DNA from 2 places in the Variovorax sp. 22077 genome. Region 2 is predicted to be linked to the other one. Evidence: riboswitches for the same ligand, from Rfam matches in the RefSeq annotation. Region 2 holds a riboswitch; the other holds the start of a gene.
What was found. A riboswitch is a leader RNA that binds a small molecule or an ion and turns the genes downstream of it on or off. The one in region 2 is predicted to bind glycine.
Positions count from the first base shown of each region.

Region 1 (9,089 bases), on a different contig from region 2:
ACCACCAACGCGCCGATGCCGGCTGCGCACAGCGCCAGCAGCAGCGTCCAGCCCACCGGCACCGCGACCACGAAGCGCATGGCGCGCGGCAGGCCGCCGTTGGCCGCCAGGGCGGTGGAGAGCGTGGTGTTGGGGCCGGGCGAGAAGCTCATCGCCGTGGCCAGCACCAGCAGCGCGGTGAATTCTTGCCAGTTCATGACACACACTCTAAACTTGAGACCATTACAGTTCCAGTACAGATAATCAAACAATCGGGCAATCTGTATTGGTCACTCCTTCGACACAGAAGCCAGGGAATCCGGCAGATCCCGGACGACGAATGCTCACACGCACCTCCACACAGTCGCTGACCGGGCAGCTCGCCGACCGCCTGGCCGAGCGCATCCGCACCCGGCTGCTGCCGCCCGGCGCGCGCCTGCCCTCGGTGCGCGAGTGCGCGCGTCAGCAGGGCGTGAGCCCCTACACCGTGGTCGCGGCCTACGACCAGCTGCTGGCGCAGGGCCTCGTCGAAGCCCGGCGCCAGCGCGGCTTCTACGTTCGCGACTCCGCTCCTGCGCAGGACGCCCGCTCGGCGAACGGCGCCGACGGCGCGATGGGCGTGCCCGCAGCGATCGCGGTGCAGATGATGGCCTCGCGCGTGCCGGCCGACGCCAGCTCCCTGATCCGCAGCATGTTCCACCGCCCGAGCGACAAGCCGCAGCCGGGCATGGGCGTGTTCCCGCCCGACTGGATGGCGTCGACCTTCATGCCCACGGCAGTGCGGCGCATGACCAATACAGCCGCGCTGCAGGAACTGTCGCTGCAGTACGGCGAGCCGGCCGGCGACATGAGCCTGCGGCGCAGCCTCTCGCAGAAGCTGGTGGGCATCAACGTGCCGGCCTCGCCCGACCAGATCGTGACCACCGTGGGCGCCACCCACGCGCTGGACATCGTGAGCCGCACGCTGCTGCGCCCGGGCGATCCGGTGATGGTCGAGGAGCCCGGCTGGGCGCTGGAGTTCGCGCGGCTGGAGGCGCTGGGCATGCGCATCCTGCCGGTGCCGCGCCGCGCCGACGGGCCCGACCTGGAAGTGATGGCGCAGTACTGCAAGCTGCACAGCCCCAAGCTCTTCGTCAGCGTGAGCGTGCTGCACAACCCCACCGGCTACAGCCTCACGCCGGGCAGCGCGCACCGGGTGCTCAAGCTGGCCAACGAGCACGGCTTCCACATCGTCGAGGACGACACCTACAGCCACCTCGCACCCGAGCACGCCACGCGGCTGAGCGCGCTCGACGGGCTGCAGCGCACCATCTACGTCAGCGGCTTCGCGAAGATCCTCGCGCCCAACTGGCGCATCGGCTTCCTGGCCGCGCCGCCCGACCTGAAGGAGCAGCTGCTCGAGACCAAGCTGCTGGCCACGCTGACCTCGCCCACGCTGTTCGAGCGGGCCTTGTCGTGGTGCATCGACCAGGGGCAGCTGCGCCGGCACTCCGAGCGCGTACGCATCCGGCTCGACGGTGCGCGGGGGCGGGCGGTGAAGCTGGCGATGGCGCACGGCTGCACCTTCGCCTCGGAGCCGGCGGGGCTCTTCGGCTGGGTCGACACCGGCGTGGACACCGACGCGCTCACGCAGCGCATGCTCGACCAGGGCTACCTGCTGGCGCCCGGGTCGCTCTTCCATGCGCGCCGGCCGCCGAGCACCATGATGCGGATCAACTTCGCCACCTCGCAGGACGCGGCCTTCTGGAAGGTCTTCAGCAAGGTCCGAAGCGAAGTCTGATCTGGCTCGCCACCAGGCGTCGCCCACTTCGCGCCGCGCGCGCCTTGCCTTGCCGGGGGCCATTCCGACGGCCCGGCAAAGCCGGTTTCGTGGTGTCCCGCGGAGGGGCTTTCGAGTTGGACGGCACGTTGGGAAAAGGCGGCACGGAAAGGTCAAACGCCGGAGGCTTGGAGTAAGCTGGCAGCACAAGAAAACCCATACCCAGCACCCCAGGAGACCTCCTCGCATGAGCAACGCCAGCAAGCCCTTCGACTTCAGCCAGTTCGTTCCCGGATTCGACTTCCTGAAGAACCTCGCCGGCGGCGCTGCCTCGGGCAACGGTTCGGTGCCGGGCATCCCGAGCCTCGCGAGCTGGGTCGCGCCCACGCTGAGCGTGGAGGAGGTCGACAAGCGCATCCAGGAACTCAAGACGGTGCAGTACTGGCTCGAGCAGAACGGCCATGCGCTGAAGGCCACCATCCAGGCGCTCGAAGTGCAGAAGATGACGCTTTCGACGCTGCGCGGCATGAACGTGCGCATGGAGGACATCGCCAGCGCGTTCACCAGGCAGGCGACCGCCGCCGCAGCAGCCGTGGCGCCCGCGGCCGCGGCCTCCAGGGCTGCGCCGGAGCCCGAACCCCGGGAGCCCGAGGAAGTCGAGAACGAAGAGGCGCCCGAGGAGGAGGCTCAAGAAGCCGCTCCCCCGCCCAGCAAGCCCACCCGCAAGCCCGCCGCCTCCAAGGCCAAAGCCACGGCGGGCGAGAGTGCAGGCGTGGTCGACCCGATGCAGTGGTGGGGCTCGCTCACCGAGCAGTTCCAGCAGATCGCCAGCACGGCGCTGCAGGACGCGGCCCAGTTGAAGATGCCGTCCATGGCGCAACCGCTGGCCGATGCGGTCGGCTCGGTCATGGGCAAGCCGGCGGCGGCCCGCAAGCCGGCCGCCGCGAAGAAGTCTGCGAAGACGACGGCTCCGGCCGCCAAGAAGAAGACGTCCGCCGCCGCGCGCAAGCGAACCTCCGCGCGACGCTGACGTCATACACACATCCATTTTTCAAGAACGGGTTGGCACGCATCATGAAGCTTTTTCCCTCCGGTCATGCCACCCATCCGCAATGGCGAATGGCCGCGGGCCTCGTGCTCGCGCAGCTGCGGGCGCAGATGGCGCTGCCCGACTACGCCTCCGCGCCCACGCTGGGGCTGCTCTACATCACCGACCACTACGCCGGCGACGCGCAGGACATCCTCGACCACCTGAGCGCCGAGCTGCCCGAGGTGACCGACTGGTCGGGCACCGTCGGCCTCGGCGTGTCGGCCAACAACGCCGAGTACTTCGACGAACCCGGCATGACCCTGATGCTGTGCGCGCTGCCGAGCGACCAGTACCGCGTGTTCTCCGGCGTCGCGCCCCTGGGCAATTCGGAAATGAGCGGTTTCGAGGCGCACACGGCGCTGGTGCACGCCGACCCCGCCACGCCCGACCTCGCCGAACTGATCGGCGAGATGGCCGGGCGCACCGACACCGGCTACCTGTTCGGCGGACTTTCGTCGGGACGCGGCGGCGCGCTGCAGTTCGCCGTCGGCGGCAACGGCAACATCCGTGGCCATGGCGCCGCGGGCGGCGTGTTCTCGGGCGGGCTCTCGGGCGTGGTCTTCGGCGAAGGCGTGCGGCTGGTGTCGCGCGTCACCCAGGGCTGCCAGCCGCTGCGCTCGGGCGCGGTGCGCGAACGCGAGATCACCGAGGCCGACGGCAACCTGCTGCTCAAGCTCGACGGCGAGCCTGCGCTCGACGTGCTGCTGGCCGACCTGCAGGTGTCGCTGGAACGCCCGCAGGAGGCCATCGAAGCGGTGCGCAACACCCTGGTCGGCCTGGCCGACGCCGGCAGCGACGGCATCCGCCGCACCGGCGACCTGGGCGCCGACGTGCTCGTGCGCCACATCATCGGACTCGACCCCACGCGGCGCGGCATCGCCATCGCCGATACCGCGGAAGCCGGCATGCGCCTGACCTTCTGCCGCCGCAACGCCCAGGCCGCGCGCGCCGACCTGATGCGAATCTGCGCGGAAATCCGCGAGGAACTGGAGCCCGAGGAACAGACGCTGGCCACCGCACGCGCCGTGGCGGCTGGCGAGGCCGAAGCCGCGCCGCATCCCGCGCGGCGCATCGCCGGAGCCGTGTACGTGAGCTGCTCCGGCCGCGGCGGCCCGCACTTCGGCGCGCCGGGGGCGGAGCTGCAGATCGTGCGGCACGCGCTGGGCGACGTGCCGCTGGTGGGCTTCTTCGCCGCAGGGGAGATCGCGCGGCACCATCTGTATGGGTATACCGGGGTGTTGACGGTGTTCACCGCGCCCGACTGACCTGGCGCCCGACGCGAAAAAGCGACGGGCGAGTTTTCGGCGGGAGGAACCATCGCTAGAATCCGCCCGCTTTCTTGAATCTCTGCTGCTGCAAGAAAGAGCCAGCCGCGCATCGCCTCCCTCGCGAGCGCGGCCGATCTTTTTCGCCTCTCCACGCAAAGTGCGACGAGGCAGGAAACCGACATGGTTTCCCGAATGGAACAGCAGCCATGAGCGATCCTCGCTTCTCCAGACTCCAGCGTGCCTTCTCGCGCGCCGGCATCGCCATCGACTACCGTGATGGCGTGTATCACCTGCACCATGAGGCCTCGCAGGCCACGGTGCTCCTGCCGCCCAGTCTTCCACTGGAAGAAAAGGCGGTGAACCAGTTGCTGGCATTCGCCAGCGTGCGCTCGCCCGACGGCGAGAAGGGCGTGTGCAAGGCCTGCGCGACGCCCGATTTCCACCCGGGCTCCGTCGCGCCCGTCGGCAGCGTCGTCGCGACCGACCCCGACTTCGTCATTCCCGCGGCAGTGGGGACCGACATCAACTGCGGCATGCGCCTGCTGACCACCGGGCTCACGCTCGACCAGGTGGCTCCGCACAGGACGCGGCTGGTCGAGAGGCTCACGCGCAGCCTGCTCGACAACGGCCGCGACGTGCCGGTGCATACGACGGCGTTCAGGGCGCTGTTCGACGTGGGCCCCTCGGCTTTCCTGGAGGCGGTGCGCAGCGGCGGGCTGTGGTCGTCGTGCGACCGCGACCGGATGCAGGCCGAGCTCGATGTCTGCATCGGCCTCGCGAGCTTCGGCGGCAGTGCCCGGCATGCACCCGAGGCCTACATCGGCGGCCGCCACGAGGTGTTCCGTGACCCCTGCCTCGGCACACCGGGAAGCGGCAACCATTTCGTGGAGCTGCAGGTGGTCGACCATGTCCTGGACCGCCATGAGGCCTACCGTGCGGGCCTGAAGACGGGAGATGTGGTCGTGATGATCCACAGCGGCTCGCGCGACATCGGATTTCACGTGGGAGGGCGATGGATGGATCGCGCCCGCGCCGAGTGGCCTGGCGGCCTGCGCCATCCGAAGAGCGGTCTCTACGGTCTGGCGGGGCCGCTGGCCGACGAATACCTGGAGGCCATGGGCGTGGCGGCACGCTATGCATGGGCCAACCGTGTCGTGTTGGCCGAACTGGTGCGGAAGGATTTCGCTGAACTGCTCGGTGCCTCGTCGTCGAAGCTGGTGGTGGACGTGCCGCACAACGTCGTGCTGCGGGAACGCGGCATGAACATCCACCGCAAGGGAGCGACGCCGGCGAATGCAGGCGACCTGGCGCTTATTCCGGGCTCGATGGGCGACTACTCGTATCTGGCTTCCGGGCTCGGGCATGAGGACTGGCTCTGGTCGTGCAGCCATGGCGCCGGCCGGCGGATGCGTCGGCAGCAGGTGCGCGCGATGCGGCCCGCGACTGCCGACCAACAGGCCAGCTGGCAATGCGTGACCTTGCGCGAGGAGCGCCGGATCGAAGAGGCGCCGCAGGCCTACAAGCCTATCGGCGAGGTGATCGACGCGCAGGAACGCGCCGGGCTGATCCGCTGCGCGGTGCGGCTCAGGCCCTGGATCACCTTCAAGGCGTGATCCATGGCCTGCCGGCTCGTCAGCCCAGAGCGGGCTGAGGAACGCGGGGACTGGGCGCCGGCATCCCCGTGAACGCGAAATCCACCTCCGGCGCCAGCCCGCTCACGATCCGCGCGATCGACTTGCCCGAGCCGCAAGCGTGCGTCCACCCCAGGGTGCCGTGGCCGGTATTGAGGAACAGGTTCGGCAGCTTCGTCTTGCCGATCAGCGGGACGTTGCTCGGCGTGGCCGGGCGCAGGCCGGTCCAGAACTGGGCCTGGGTGGTGTCGCCGGCGCCGGGGAAGAGCTCCTCGACGCGGCGCACGATGGCTTCGCAGCGCACGCGGTTCAGGTCGCGGTCGTAGCCGTTGAGCTCGGCCGTGCCTGCGATGCGCAGGCGGTCGCCCGATGCGGAGGTGTAGCGCGAGAACACGAGCTTGAATTCGTCATCGGTCAGCGAGACCTGGTGGGCCTTGGAGGCGTCCTTGACGGGCAGGGTCACCGAATAGCCCTTGGCCGGGTAGATCGGCAGCCGGATGCCCAGCGGCGCTGCGTACAGCGGGCTCAGCGAGCCCATCGCCAGGACGAAGGCGTCGCCACGGATTCGCTGGAAACGGCCTTCGCTGTCGGTGGCCTCGACGTGGTCGATGCTGCCGCCGGCCTCGCGCAACGCGGTCACGGTGTGGCTCATCAGGAACCTCACGCCCGCGGCGGCGGCCAGCGCGACGAGTTCGCGCGCGAAGCGGTTGGCGTCGCCGGACTCGTCCTCGGCCGTATAGGTAGCGCCGGCCAGCTTGGGGCGGATGTGGGCGAGGGCGGGCTCGATCTTCACGGCCTCGTCGGCCGAGATGACCCGGCGCTCGCAGCCCAGGGCACGCATCTGCTCGGCGGGCTCGAGGGCGCCGTCGAACTCCTTCTGCGTCGTGTAGAAGTGGAGGATGCCTTGGGTGCGCTGGTCGTAGCTGAGGCCGGTGTCGCGGCGCAACTGTTGCAACATCGAGCGGCTGTATGTGCCGAGACGAACGATCTGCTCGATGTTGTGGCGGGTGCGCGCCGGCGTGCATTCGCGCAGGAACTGCAGGCCCCAGAGCCACTGGCGCATGTCGGCACGCATGCGGAAGAGCAGCGGGGCGTCTTCCTTGCCCAGCCACTGCAGCACCTTCAGCGGCGCGCTGGGGTTGGCCCAGGGTTCGGCGTGGCTGACGGATATCTGCCCGCCGTTGGCGAAGCTGGTTTCGGCGGCCGGTGTGGCCTGCCGATCAATCACGGTCACTTCGTGGCCGAGTTGCTGGAGGTAGTAAGCCGAAGTCACGCCGAGCAGGCCGGCGCCGAGGACGATCACGCGCATTTCAAATACCTTTGAGGTTGCAGCGCTTGAACGGCGATCGGGTGAGTACTATTTGTTTAATAGTAAGCAACTGGACGACCGCTGTCCAAGTTGCCGCTCCCCCTGTCCTCGGTACCTGAGAGATTCATTCGTTGCGCCATTGCAACGAATTTGCTCCTTCGGTGCGCCACGTGAAGTGGCGTCTCTCCAGACGGCGTTTCAGTTGATGCAGTACTGACCCCTTGCCGAAATCCAAGACTTCGTCGGGCCGACCTGAGCGTTTATGGGAGTTTGCGCCTTCGGTAGGGCCACCGGGGTGGCCCGCTCTCCTGCGGTATCGCGAACGATTGTAAACACGCCGAGGACAGAATGGTAACGTCTTGTGTTTCCGCCAATTGGCCCAATGGGATAATCGAACGTTAAGGTTCATTGCGACACGGCGATGACCTTCAACATTCAGGGGACCCCATGATCTTGGTTACCGGCGGCGCTGGCTTCATTGGCGCCAATTTCGTACTCGACTGGATCGCGACCAGCGACGAGCCTGTCGTGAACCTCGACAAGCTGACCTACGCCGGCAACCTCGAGACGCTCGCATCGCTCAAGAACAACCCGCACCACATCTTCGTGCAGGGCGACATCGGCGACAGCGCTCTGGTCGACCGCCTGCTGGCCGAGCACAAGCCGCGCGCCGTGGTCAACTTTGCCGCCGAGTCGCATGTCGACCGGTCGATCCACGGCCCCGAAGACTTCGTGCAGACCAACGTGCTCGGGACCTTCCGCCTGCTCGAATCGGTGCGCGGCCACTGGAGCGCGCTGCCGGCCGACCAAAAGGCTGCTTTCCGCTTCCTGCATGTGTCGACAGACGAGGTCTACGGCTCGCTTTCGAAGACCGACCCGGCCTTCACCGAAGAGAACAAGTACGAGCCCAACAGCCCGTATTCGGCCAGCAAGGCCGCCAGCGACCACCTCGTGCGCGCCTGGCACCACACCTACGGCCTGCCGGTGCTCACCACCAACTGCTCCAACAACTACGGCCCGTTCCACTTCCCCGAGAAGCTCATCCCGCTGATGATCGTCAACGCGCTGGCCGGCAAGCCGCTGCCCGTGTACGGCGACGGCATGCAGGTGCGCGACTGGCTGTACGTGAAGGACCACTGCAGCGCCATCCGCCGCGTGCTCGAGGCCGGCAAACTGGGCGAGACCTACAACGTGGGCGGCTGGAACGAGAAGCCGAACATCGAGATCGTCAATACCGTGTGCGCGCTGCTGGACGAGCTGCGCCCCAAGGCCGACGGCAAGCCCTACAAGGAACAGATCACCTACGTCACCGACCGCCCCGGCCATGACCGCCGCTACGCCATCGATGCACGCAAGCTCGAAGCCGAACTCGGCTGGAAGCCCGCCGAGACCTTCGACACCGGCATCCGCAAGACCGTCGAGTGGTACCTCGCGAACACCGAGTGGGTGCGCAACGTGCAAAGCGGCGCCTACCGCGAGTGGGTCGAGAAGCAATACGACGCAAAGGCCGCGGCATGAAGCTGCTGCTGCTGGGCAAGGGCGGACAGGTCGGCTGGGAACTGCAACGCAGCCTTGCGCCGCTGGGCGAACTGGTGGCGCTCGACTTCGACAGCACCGATTTCCACGCCGACTTCAGCAGGCCGGAGCAATTGGCCGAGACGGTGCTGAAGGTCCGCCCCGACGTGATCGTGAATGCTGCAGCACACACGGCCGTCGACAAGGCCGAGAGCGAACCCGAATTCGCGCGCAAGCTCAACGCCACGTCGCCCGGCGTGGTGGCCGAAGCCGCCCAGCAGATCGGCGCGCTGATGGTGCACTACTCGACCGACTACGTCTTCGACGGCAGCGGCAGCAAACCCTGGAAGGAAGACGACGCGACCGGCCCGCTCAGCGTGTACGGGCAGACCAAGCTCGAAGGCGAGCAACTGGTGGCGCAGCACTGCCCGCGCCACCTGATCTTCCGCACAAGCTGGGTGTACGCGGCGCGTGGCGGCAACTTCGCCAAGACCATGCTGCGCCTGGCCAAGGAGCGTGACAAGCTGACCGTCATCGA
Region 1 is NZ_JBQEQC010000022.1:73,438-82,526, reverse strand. Features, by position in the region: gene ACTJLF_RS26570 (LysE family translocator) at 1-197, opposite strand, end outside; gene ACTJLF_RS26565 (aminotransferase-like domain-containing protein) at 320-1,759, shown strand; gene ACTJLF_RS26560 (PhaM family polyhydroxyalkanoate granule multifunctional regulatory protein) at 1,986-2,768, shown strand; gene ACTJLF_RS26555 (FIST signal transduction protein) at 2,813-4,093, shown strand; gene ACTJLF_RS26550 (RtcB family protein) at 4,303-5,709, shown strand; gene ACTJLF_RS26545 (D-amino acid dehydrogenase) at 5,729-7,036, opposite strand; glycine riboswitch at 7,129-7,236, opposite strand; glycine riboswitch at 7,254-7,357, opposite strand; gene rfbB (dTDP-glucose 4,6-dehydratase) at 7,484-8,554, shown strand; gene rfbD (dTDP-4-dehydrorhamnose reductase) at 8,551-9,089, shown strand, end outside.
Region 1: it holds a riboswitch for glycine, as region 2 does, so the genes downstream of both, ACTJLF_RS26545 (D-amino acid dehydrogenase) here and gcvT (glycine cleavage system aminomethyltransferase GcvT) in region 2, are expected to answer to the same signal.

Region 2 (9,089 bases):
GGCGCGTAGTCCAGCGGCAGCGACACGGCCGTGACGATCAGCTCCCGCAGCAGCGCGCCGACGTGGATCACGCGGCATTCGCTGCCCAGGTCGGCACGCGTGCCCGGCTCGACGAACACCGTGCGCATGCGAACCTCGCCGGCCATGCGGATGCGGTGCTCCATGCCGCCGGGCACCCACACGCCGCGGCCGGTCGGCACCACCCAGCTGCCGGCGGCGGCGCTCACCAGCATCACGCCCGAGATCGCGTGGATGAGCTGGCCGCGCCGGTGCGTGTGCGGCGGAATGAAGGCGTTGCCGGCAGGGTCGGTCGCCAGCACCGCGACCGCGCGCGGGGTGGATTCGCCTTGCTCGGGGCGGAGGTCGATCGCTTTGTCCATTTCTCGACGATGCTTGCCAATTCGTAGCAGGAACATCTTCTCACGGCTTCCTACGATGCTTTTTTCACTCCTACCGCAAACGAAAGAAGCATCCGTCATGAACAAGCGCCGACTCGGGCTGCTCACCGGCACCCATGCCGTCAACGACCTCTACCAGGGCCTCGTGCCCGCCCTGCTGCCGTTCATGGTGCTGGAGCGCGGCTACAGCTACACCGCCGTCAGCGGGCTGATGCTGGCGGCCACCGGCCTGTCGAGCGTGGTGCAGCCGCTGTTCGGCCTGTACGCCGACCGCCACCCGCGCAGCTGGCTGGTGCCCACGGGCTTTCTGGTGGCAGCGCTGGGCGTGGTGCTGGCGGGGCTGAGCCAGAGCTACCTGCTGACCTGGATCGCGATGGCGCTGTGCGGCCTGGGCATCGCGGCCTACCACCCGCCGGCCACGGTGGCTGCACGCGCGGCCGGCGGCGGCTCGCAGAAGGCGATGAGCGTGTTCTCCGTGGGCGGCACCATCGGCGCCTCGTTCGCGCCGGTGCTGGCGGCCACGGCCGTGGGCGGCGGCAGCCTGTCGCGCAGCTACCTGCTGGGCGTGCCCGCGCTGGCGATGGGCCTGGTGTGGTTCGTCGTGAACACCCGGCGCGGAGCGGCCTCGGGCAGTGCCGCCGCGGGGGCGCGAAAGGCCGGCGACCATCTGATGAAGCCGCACAACGACTGGCGCGCCTTCGGGCTGCTGGTGGCGACCATCGTGGGCTGGTCGATCCCATACGTCACGGTGATGTCGATGCTGTCGCTGCGCATCACGCGCGACCTGCACGGCTCGGCCTTCCAGGGCGCGGCGGCGCTCACCGCGTTCACTGCGGCGGGCGCGGTCGGCACGCTGCTCGGTGGGTGGCTGGGCGACCGCATCGGGCGCATGGGCACGATCCGCGCGGGCTACCTCTTCGCGCTGCCCTCGCTCGCGGGCATCGTGCTCGCACCGAGCGCCGGCTGGGCGCTGGCCTGCACCGGACTCTTCGGCCTGTGCATGTTCCTGCCCTTCGCGGCGCAGGTGACGCTCGCGCAGGACTACCTTCCGCGCAACCCGGCCACCGCCAGCGGCATCGCGCTGGGGCTGGCGCTGTCGGTGGGCGGGCTGGTCTCGCCGCTCTTCGGCATGCTGTCGGACGCGCGCGGCCTCGGCGTGACGCTGACCGCCGTGCTCTGCCTGCTGTGCGTGGCGGCGGTGCTCGCGCTGCAGCTGCGCAATCGCACCATGCAGACGATGCCTGTCGACGCCGAGGGAGCCGCCGCCTGAAAGCGGCCCGGCGCATGTTCGCTGCCAGAATCGGGCGCAGGGCCGAAGGGCCGGCGAAACGACAAGGAGGGACACTGCGCCATGAATCGATTCCTGAGCTGCGTATTGGGGAGCACGCTGCTGGCTCCGGCTGCCTTCGGCGCCGGGCCGACGACGGCGGTAGCGCCAGGAGCGCCGGTAGCGCCAATAGCGCCGACGACGCCGGCAGCCGCCGCCGCGCCGGCCGATCCCGCAGCAGGCATCCGTGAAGTCGAGTCTGCAGTGCGCGCCTGGGCCGCGGCATGGTCCGCACGCGACGTGACTCGCTACCTCGCCGCCTACGCGCCCGACTTCACCCCGCCGCGCGGCCAGGACCGCAAGGCATGGGAGGCCGACCGCCGCGCCCGCATCGAGGAGAAGGCCGCCATCAGCGTGGAGATCGACAGCCTCGTCATCAGCCTCAAGGGACAGGCGGCCACCGCCAGCTTCCAGCAGACCTACAGCGCCGACAAGCTGCGCGAGAAGAGCCGCAAGACGCTGGAGCTTCAGCGCGTCGGGGGCCGCTGGCTCATCCGCAAGGAGGGCGCGGGCGGATGATGCAGGCGCCCGGACCAATGGCCCTGTAAGCCAAACGGTTCACGAAGGTGTCACCGCTTGCAACCATGCTGCAGCCTTCGTTTCCCCAAGGCTGTGGCTGCCATGTTTCCCACCAAGACCGACAAGGCGCGCAACGAACTCCAGGGCGGACAGCGCACGCTCACCCAGCGCGAACGCGCCCTGCTGCTGATGGCCGACGGCCGGCGCTCCCTGACCGACTTCAGTCCCCTCTTCCCCAACCGCGATGAAGCCGAGCGGACGATCCAGGCGCTGATCGACAAGGGCTACCTGCAGGGCCCCAAGGCTGCAGCCGCACCGGCCGAGCCTCCCGCACAGCCCGCGCCCTCGCCCATCCCGGCCGTCGAGCCGATCCAGGTCGCCACCGCCGCCGACACCTTCGACGGCAAGCGCTCGCTGGCGACCACACGCATGTTCCTGTTCGACATCTGCGAGCGCATGTTCGTGCGCCGCGACCCGAAGTTCGCACTGCAGATGCGCGACGCCCTGCGCGAGGCGCGCGACCGCGAGGCGATGCTGACCATCGCCGCGCTGATGCTCACCGAGATCGAGAAGACCGCCGGCGTGGAGCGCGCCGAATCGCTGCGCGAGCGCATCGACCGGCTGCTGCCGCCGGCCGAAGTGATTCACTGAAGACCCCGGCCGGGGCTGTGACACCATCGCCGGGTGAATCTTTCCTCGCGTCCCCCACCCGCGCTGTCCGAGCGGCTTCGCAACTGGGCCAGGCGCCTCAAGCGCGACGGCGTCACGCTCTGGTTCGCCTGCCGGCACGCCGCCACGCCCTGGTATGCCAAGGCGCTGGGCGTGTTCGTGGTGGCCTATGCCCTGAGCCCGATCGACCTGATCCCCGACTTCGTGCCGGTGCTGGGCTACGTCGACGACGTGCTGCTGCTGCCGGGGCTGATCTGGCTCACGATCAGGCTGATTCCGGCATCCGTCCTCGCCGAATGCCGTTTGCAGGCCGATGCCTGGATCCAGCGTGCCGGCTCCAGGCCGACCAGCCGCTGGGGCGCCGCGCTGGCCGTGGCGGTGTGGATTGCGGTCGCCGCCGGGGGCTGGTACCTGTGGGCGCGCTGATCGCAAAAGCCCGAATCGCCGGCCATGCCGCGCGATCCACTACACTCCCCGGGGTCAGGAGAGAGCCCCGCATGCCGGGGCCGCCGAAGGCGCAGGGGGAAGTTTCCCCCGAACGCTCAGGCAAAAGGACTGACGAGGCGCCGGTGAAAACCGGCGTTTCCTTGCTGGAGAGAGGCCGCCGCCAAACACAGGCAGCGGCCCACCGAAGGAGCAAACCCCGATCGTGGGGCGAATCTCTCAGGTAAAGCGGACAGCAGGGGTGGCCCATGGCTTGCGTCATGGATTTCGACTGCCCCTTTGGAGTGCCCCGTGGCCGCTTCCTCCGCATCCGCTACCGAACTTCTCAAGACGCCGCTGTACGACCTCCACCTGGAGCTGGGCGCACGCATGGTGCCCTTCGCCGGCTATTCGATGCCGGTCCAGTACCCCGCCGGCCTGATGGCCGAGCACAAGCACACGCGCGACGCGGCCGGTCTGTTCGACATCTCACACATGGGCCAGCTGCGCCTGGTCGGCCCCGACGCCGCGGCCGCGTTCGAGACCCTGATGCCCGTCGACGTGATCGACCTGCCCGCCGGCAAGCAGCGCTACGGCCTGCTGCTGAACGACGAGGGCGGCATCCTCGACGACCTGATGTTCTTCAACGAGGGCAACGGCTCGATCTTCGTGATCGTCAACGGCGCCTGCAAGGCGGCCGACATCGCCCACATCCAGCAGAAGATCGGCTCGCGCTGCGAGGTGCGCCCCCTGCCCGACCATGCCCTGCTCGCGCTGCAGGGCCCACAGGCCGCGGCCACGCTGGCGCGGTTGTCGCCCGGCGTCGAGCGCTTCGTGTTCATGACTGGCGGCGCTGTGCAGATCGGCGGCATTGCGGCCTTCGTCACCCGCAGCGGCTACACCGGCGAAGACGGCTTCGAGATCTCGGTGGCCGCATCCGACGCCGAACGCCTCGCCCGCCTGCTGCTGGCCCAGCCCGAGGTCAAGCCCATCGGCCTGGGCGCGCGCAATTCGCTGCGGCTCGAAGCGGGCCTGTGCCTCTACGGCAACGACATCGACACCACCACCACGCCCGTCGAGGCCTCGCTCAACTGGGCGATGCAGAAGGTGCGCCGCGCGGGCGGTGCGCGCGAAGGCGGTTTTCCGGGCGCGGCCAGGGTGCTTGCGCAGCTCGCCACGGCCACTGCCGGCGCGGCCGGCCGCACCGACCACGACACGCTGAAGCGCAAGCGCGTGGGCCTCGTGGCGCTGGAGCGCATTCCGGTGCGCGACGACACGGTGCTGCAGTCTTTCGAAGGCCAGGACATCGGCCTCGTCACCAGCGGCCTGCTCGGCCCCACGGCCGACCGCTGCATCGCCATGGGCTACGTGGCCACCGCGTTCGCCGAACCCGGCACGCGCGTGCAGGCCATCGTGCGAGGCAAGCCGGTGCCGATGGAGGTGTCGACCATGCCCTTCGTGCCCACCCGCTACTACCGCGGCTGAACGGCTAGGCTCTGTACCCCGAAACATTTTTTCCACGAGGAGTTTTTCCACCATGAGCATCAAGTACACCAAGGACCACGAATGGGTGTCGGCCGAAGGCGACGCGGCCACCGTCGGCATCACCGTGCATGCGCAGGACGCGCTGGGCGACGTGGTGTTCGTCGACCTGCCCGAGATCGGCAAGACCTTCGCCCAGGGCGAAGTCGCCGGTGTCGTCGAATCGGTGAAGGCCGCCGCCGACGTGTTCATGCCCGTCTCGGGCGAGATCACCGAAGTGAACGAAGCGCTGCGCGCCGACCCCTCTCTCGCCAACAGCGACCCGCTGGCCGCCGGCTGGTTCTTCAAGGTCAAGCTGAGCGACCCCTCGCAGCTCGACGCGCTGCTGGACGCGGCCTCGTACGACAAGTTCGCTGCCGAGTCCTGATCCCAGAAATCGGACAGCCGAACGCAGAAGGAATACAAGAACCAGGCAGAAGTCGCAGAAGAAACCGAATCAACTCCTGGTTCTCCTTCCGCGACCTCTGCAAAACCTTCGCGACTTCCGCGTTCTGACCCCGCTCCCCCGCCCCAAGCTCTTATCACCAGCCCTGCCATGTCGAAGCCCGCTGCCCTCCCCACCCTGCAAGAACTCGAGAACGCCGAAGAATTCATTGCCCGCCACATCGGCATCGATGCGGCGGACGAGGCGCGCATGCTGCCGGCGATCGGGTCGGAAACGCGCGCGGAGCTGATCGACGGCATCGTGCCCGCCGCCATCCGCCGTGCCAGGCCGATGCGCCTGCCCGCGCCGGTGACCGAAGCCGACGCGCTGGCCGAGCTGAAGGCGATGGCGTCGAAGAACAAGGTGCTGCGCAACTTCATCGGCCAGGGCTACTACGGCAACCACACGCCGGGCGTGATCCTGCGCAACATCCTCGAGAACCCCGCCTGGTACACCGCCTACACGCCCTACCAGGCCGAGATCTCGCAGGGCCGCATGGAAGCCCTGCTCAACTTCCAGACGATGGTGTGCGACCTCACGGGCATGGCCATCGCCAACGCCTCGATGCTCGACGAGGCCACCGCCGCCGCCGAGGCCATGACGCTCGCCAAGCGCAGCGTGAAAAGCAAGAGCAACGTGTTCCTCGTCTCGGGCGACTGCCATCCGCAGACCATCGAGGTCATCAAGACCCGTGCCGCGCCGCTGGGCATCGAGGTCAAGGTGAGCACCGTGTCGGAAACGCTGCCGCACCTGATGGTGAGCGGCGCCTTCTTCGGCGTGCTCGCGCAGTACCCTGCCACCACCGGCCACGTGCACGACCTGCGTCCGCTCGCGGGCCACGCGCACCAGTGCGACGCGGCCTTCATCGTCGCGGCCGACCTGCTGGCGCTGACGCTGCTCGCGCCTCCGGGCGAATGGGGTGCCGACATCGTCTGCGGCACCACGCAACGCTTCGGCATGCCGCTGTGCAACGGCGGCCCGCACGCCGCCTACCTGGCCTGCCGCGACGAGTTCAAGCGCTCGCTGCCGGGCCGCCTGGTGGGCGTGAGCGTCGACACGCACGGCCAGCCGGCCTACCGCCTCGCGCTGCAGACGCGCGAGCAGCACATCCGCCGCGAGAAGGCCACCTCCAACATCTGTACCGCGCAGGTGCTGCCGGCCGTGGTGGCCAGCATGTACGCCGTGTACCACGGGCCCGACGGCCTCACACGCATCGCGCAGCGCGTGGCTGCCCTCACCGCCGTGCTGGCCAAGGGCCTCGCGCAGATGGGCCGCGAGCCGGTGAATGCCACCGCGTTCGACTCGCTGACCATCCGCACCGGCGAAGACACGCAGGCGATCATCGAGCGCGCGCAGGCAGCAGGCGTCAACCTGCGCCAACGCCTGCAGCAGCACCTGGGCATCTCGCTGGACGAGACCAGCACGCGCGCCGACGTCGAAATGCTGTGGGCCCTGTTCGCGCCCGCCGGCACGCAGGCGCCGCGCTTCGACGAGCTCGCCGGCAACACCACGCCGCTGATCCCCGAAGACCTGCGCCGCACCAGCGCATTCCTCACGCACCCGGTGTTCAACACCCACAAGAGCGAGACGGCGATGCTGCGCTACATCCGCAGCCTGTCGGACAAGGACCTCGCGCTCGACCGCAGCATGATCCCGCTGGGCAGCTGCACCATGAAGCTCAACGCGACCAGCGAGATGATCCCCATCACCTGGCCCGAGTTCGCCAACATCCACCCCTTCGCGCCGGCCGACCAGCTGCAGGGCTATGCCCAGCTCGACGCCCAGCTGCGCGCCTGGCTGTGCGAGGCCACGGGCTACGCGGGCATCAGCCTGCAGCCCAACGCGGGTTCGCAGGGCGAGTACGCGGGCCTGCTGGCCATCAAGTCCTTCCACGAGGCCAAGGGCCAGGGCCACCGCAACATCTGCCTGATTCCGTCTTCCGCGCACGGCACCAACCCGGCCAGCGCACAGATGGTCGGCCTGCAGGTGGTGGTGACGGCCTGCGACGCGCAGGGCAACGTCGACATCGACGACCTCAAGCGCGCCTGCGAGAAGCACAGCGCCAACCTGGCCGCGGTGATGATCACCTACCCCAGCACCCACGGCGTGTTCGAGACCCGCGTGAAGGAGCTGTGCGAGCTGGTGCATGCGCACGGCGGCCGCGTGTACGTGGACGGCGCCAACATGAACGCGCTGGTCGGCGTGGCCGCGCCGGGCGAGTTCGGCGGCGACGTGAGCCACCTGAACCTGCACAAGACCTTCTGCATCCCGCACGGCGGCGGCGGCCCCGGCGTCGGCCCCGTCTGCGTGGTCGAAGACCTCGTTCCCTACCTGCCGGGCCACGCAACGGCTGGCGTGCCTTCCAACGGCGTGGGCGCGGTGTCGGCCGCGCCGCTGGGCAACGCGGCGGTGCTGCCGATCAGCTGGATGTACTGCCGCATGATGGGCGCCAAGGGCCTGCAGGCCGCGACCGAGACGGCCATCCTGAGCGCCAACTACATCAGCGCGCGCCTGAAGGACCACTATCCCACGCTGTACGCGAGCCCCAACGGGCACGTCGCGCACGAGTGCATCCTCGACCTGCGCCCGCTGAAGGACACCAGCGGCGTCACCGCCGAAGACGTGGCCAAGCGCCTGATCGACTACGGCTTCCATGCGCCCACGCTGAGCTTCCCCGTGCCCGGCACGCTGATGGTGGAGCCGACCGAGAGCGAGCCGCTGGCCGAGCTCGACCGCTTCATCGACGCGATGATCGCCATTCGAGGCGAGATCCGCCGCATCGAGGAAGGCGTCTGGCCGAAGGAAGACAACCCGCTCAAGCACGCGCCGCACACGGCCGCCAGCCTGCTGGGCAGCGAGTGGAGCCACGCCTACTCGCGCGAACTCGGCGCCTTCCCGCTGGCTTCGCTCAAGACCGCGAAGTATTGGCCGCCCGTCGGCCGCGTCGACAACGTCTACGGCGACCGCAACCTGTTCTGCAGCTGCGTGCCGGTGAGCGAGTACAGCGAGCAGGCCGAAGAGGCTTGAGCGAAAGGCCCTGCGAAGCCTTCTACTGCGAAGGCTCGCGGCGGTAGGTCGCCCACTTTACCGTCAGGATGTCCGCCGCGATCTTCGCGGCGTTGACGCCCGCGTAGGGCTCGGATGGATCGAACTGGAATGCCTCGCGGTAGCGCCTGACCTGCGCGTAGTCCTGGTCGAAGGTCATCGGGCCCATCAGCTCGGCCGGGTCGGTGCCCGCGGGAAGCGCGAGGAATTTCTCCGAATCGGTGGCACTCTGGTAGAGGTCAACGCTCATCAGGTTCATGGGTGTGTCTCCGAGCTTGGTTTTCGACCAGCCAAGGCTCGGCGACCCCGAGGAGCCGTGCAATCGGTGCGGGCCTACATCGCGCGCCGGAGCAGGCCCACGGCGCCGGCAAGCCCCGCCGTCAGGGCTGCTTCTTCTTCGCGATCTCGCCGGTGGCGATCTGCTGGCGCAGCCCGCGCAGGCTGGCCTTGGCCTTGCGCTCGTTCTCGGGCCCCATGCGCACCAGGATCTTCTGGCCCGCGGAGAGCGACTCCAACTGCTGGTCGACGTATTCGTAGCGCACCCAAGGGCGCTGCGAGGGCACGTCGCCCTTCACCTCCACAAGCCGCACCTGCACCGGGCCCTTGGGCTCCGGCGCCTGCAGCAGGTGGTCGATGACGGCGATGAGCCTGTCGTTGAAGTAGCGGCCCGGATAGCCGAGTTCTTCGTACGCCTGCTGGAACAGCGGATAGAGCTTTGCATACACGGCGGCGGCCTTCGCCG
Region 2 is NZ_JBQEQC010000024.1:52,513-61,601, reverse strand. Features, by position in the region: gene ACTJLF_RS27830 (AraC family transcriptional regulator) at 1-380, opposite strand, end outside; gene ACTJLF_RS27825 (MFS transporter) at 478-1,668, shown strand; gene ACTJLF_RS27820 (L,D-transpeptidase Cds6 family protein) at 1,750-2,244, shown strand; gene ACTJLF_RS27815 (hypothetical protein) at 2,347-2,895, shown strand; gene ACTJLF_RS27810 (YkvA family protein) at 2,929-3,339, shown strand; glycine riboswitch at 3,393-3,473, shown strand; glycine riboswitch at 3,494-3,603, shown strand; gene gcvT (glycine cleavage system aminomethyltransferase GcvT) at 3,649-4,821, shown strand; gene gcvH (glycine cleavage system protein GcvH) at 4,874-5,245, shown strand; gene gcvP (aminomethyl-transferring glycine dehydrogenase) at 5,414-8,329, shown strand; gene ACTJLF_RS27790 (hypothetical protein) at 8,352-8,606, opposite strand; gene ACTJLF_RS27785 (DUF3014 domain-containing protein) at 8,728-9,089, opposite strand, start outside.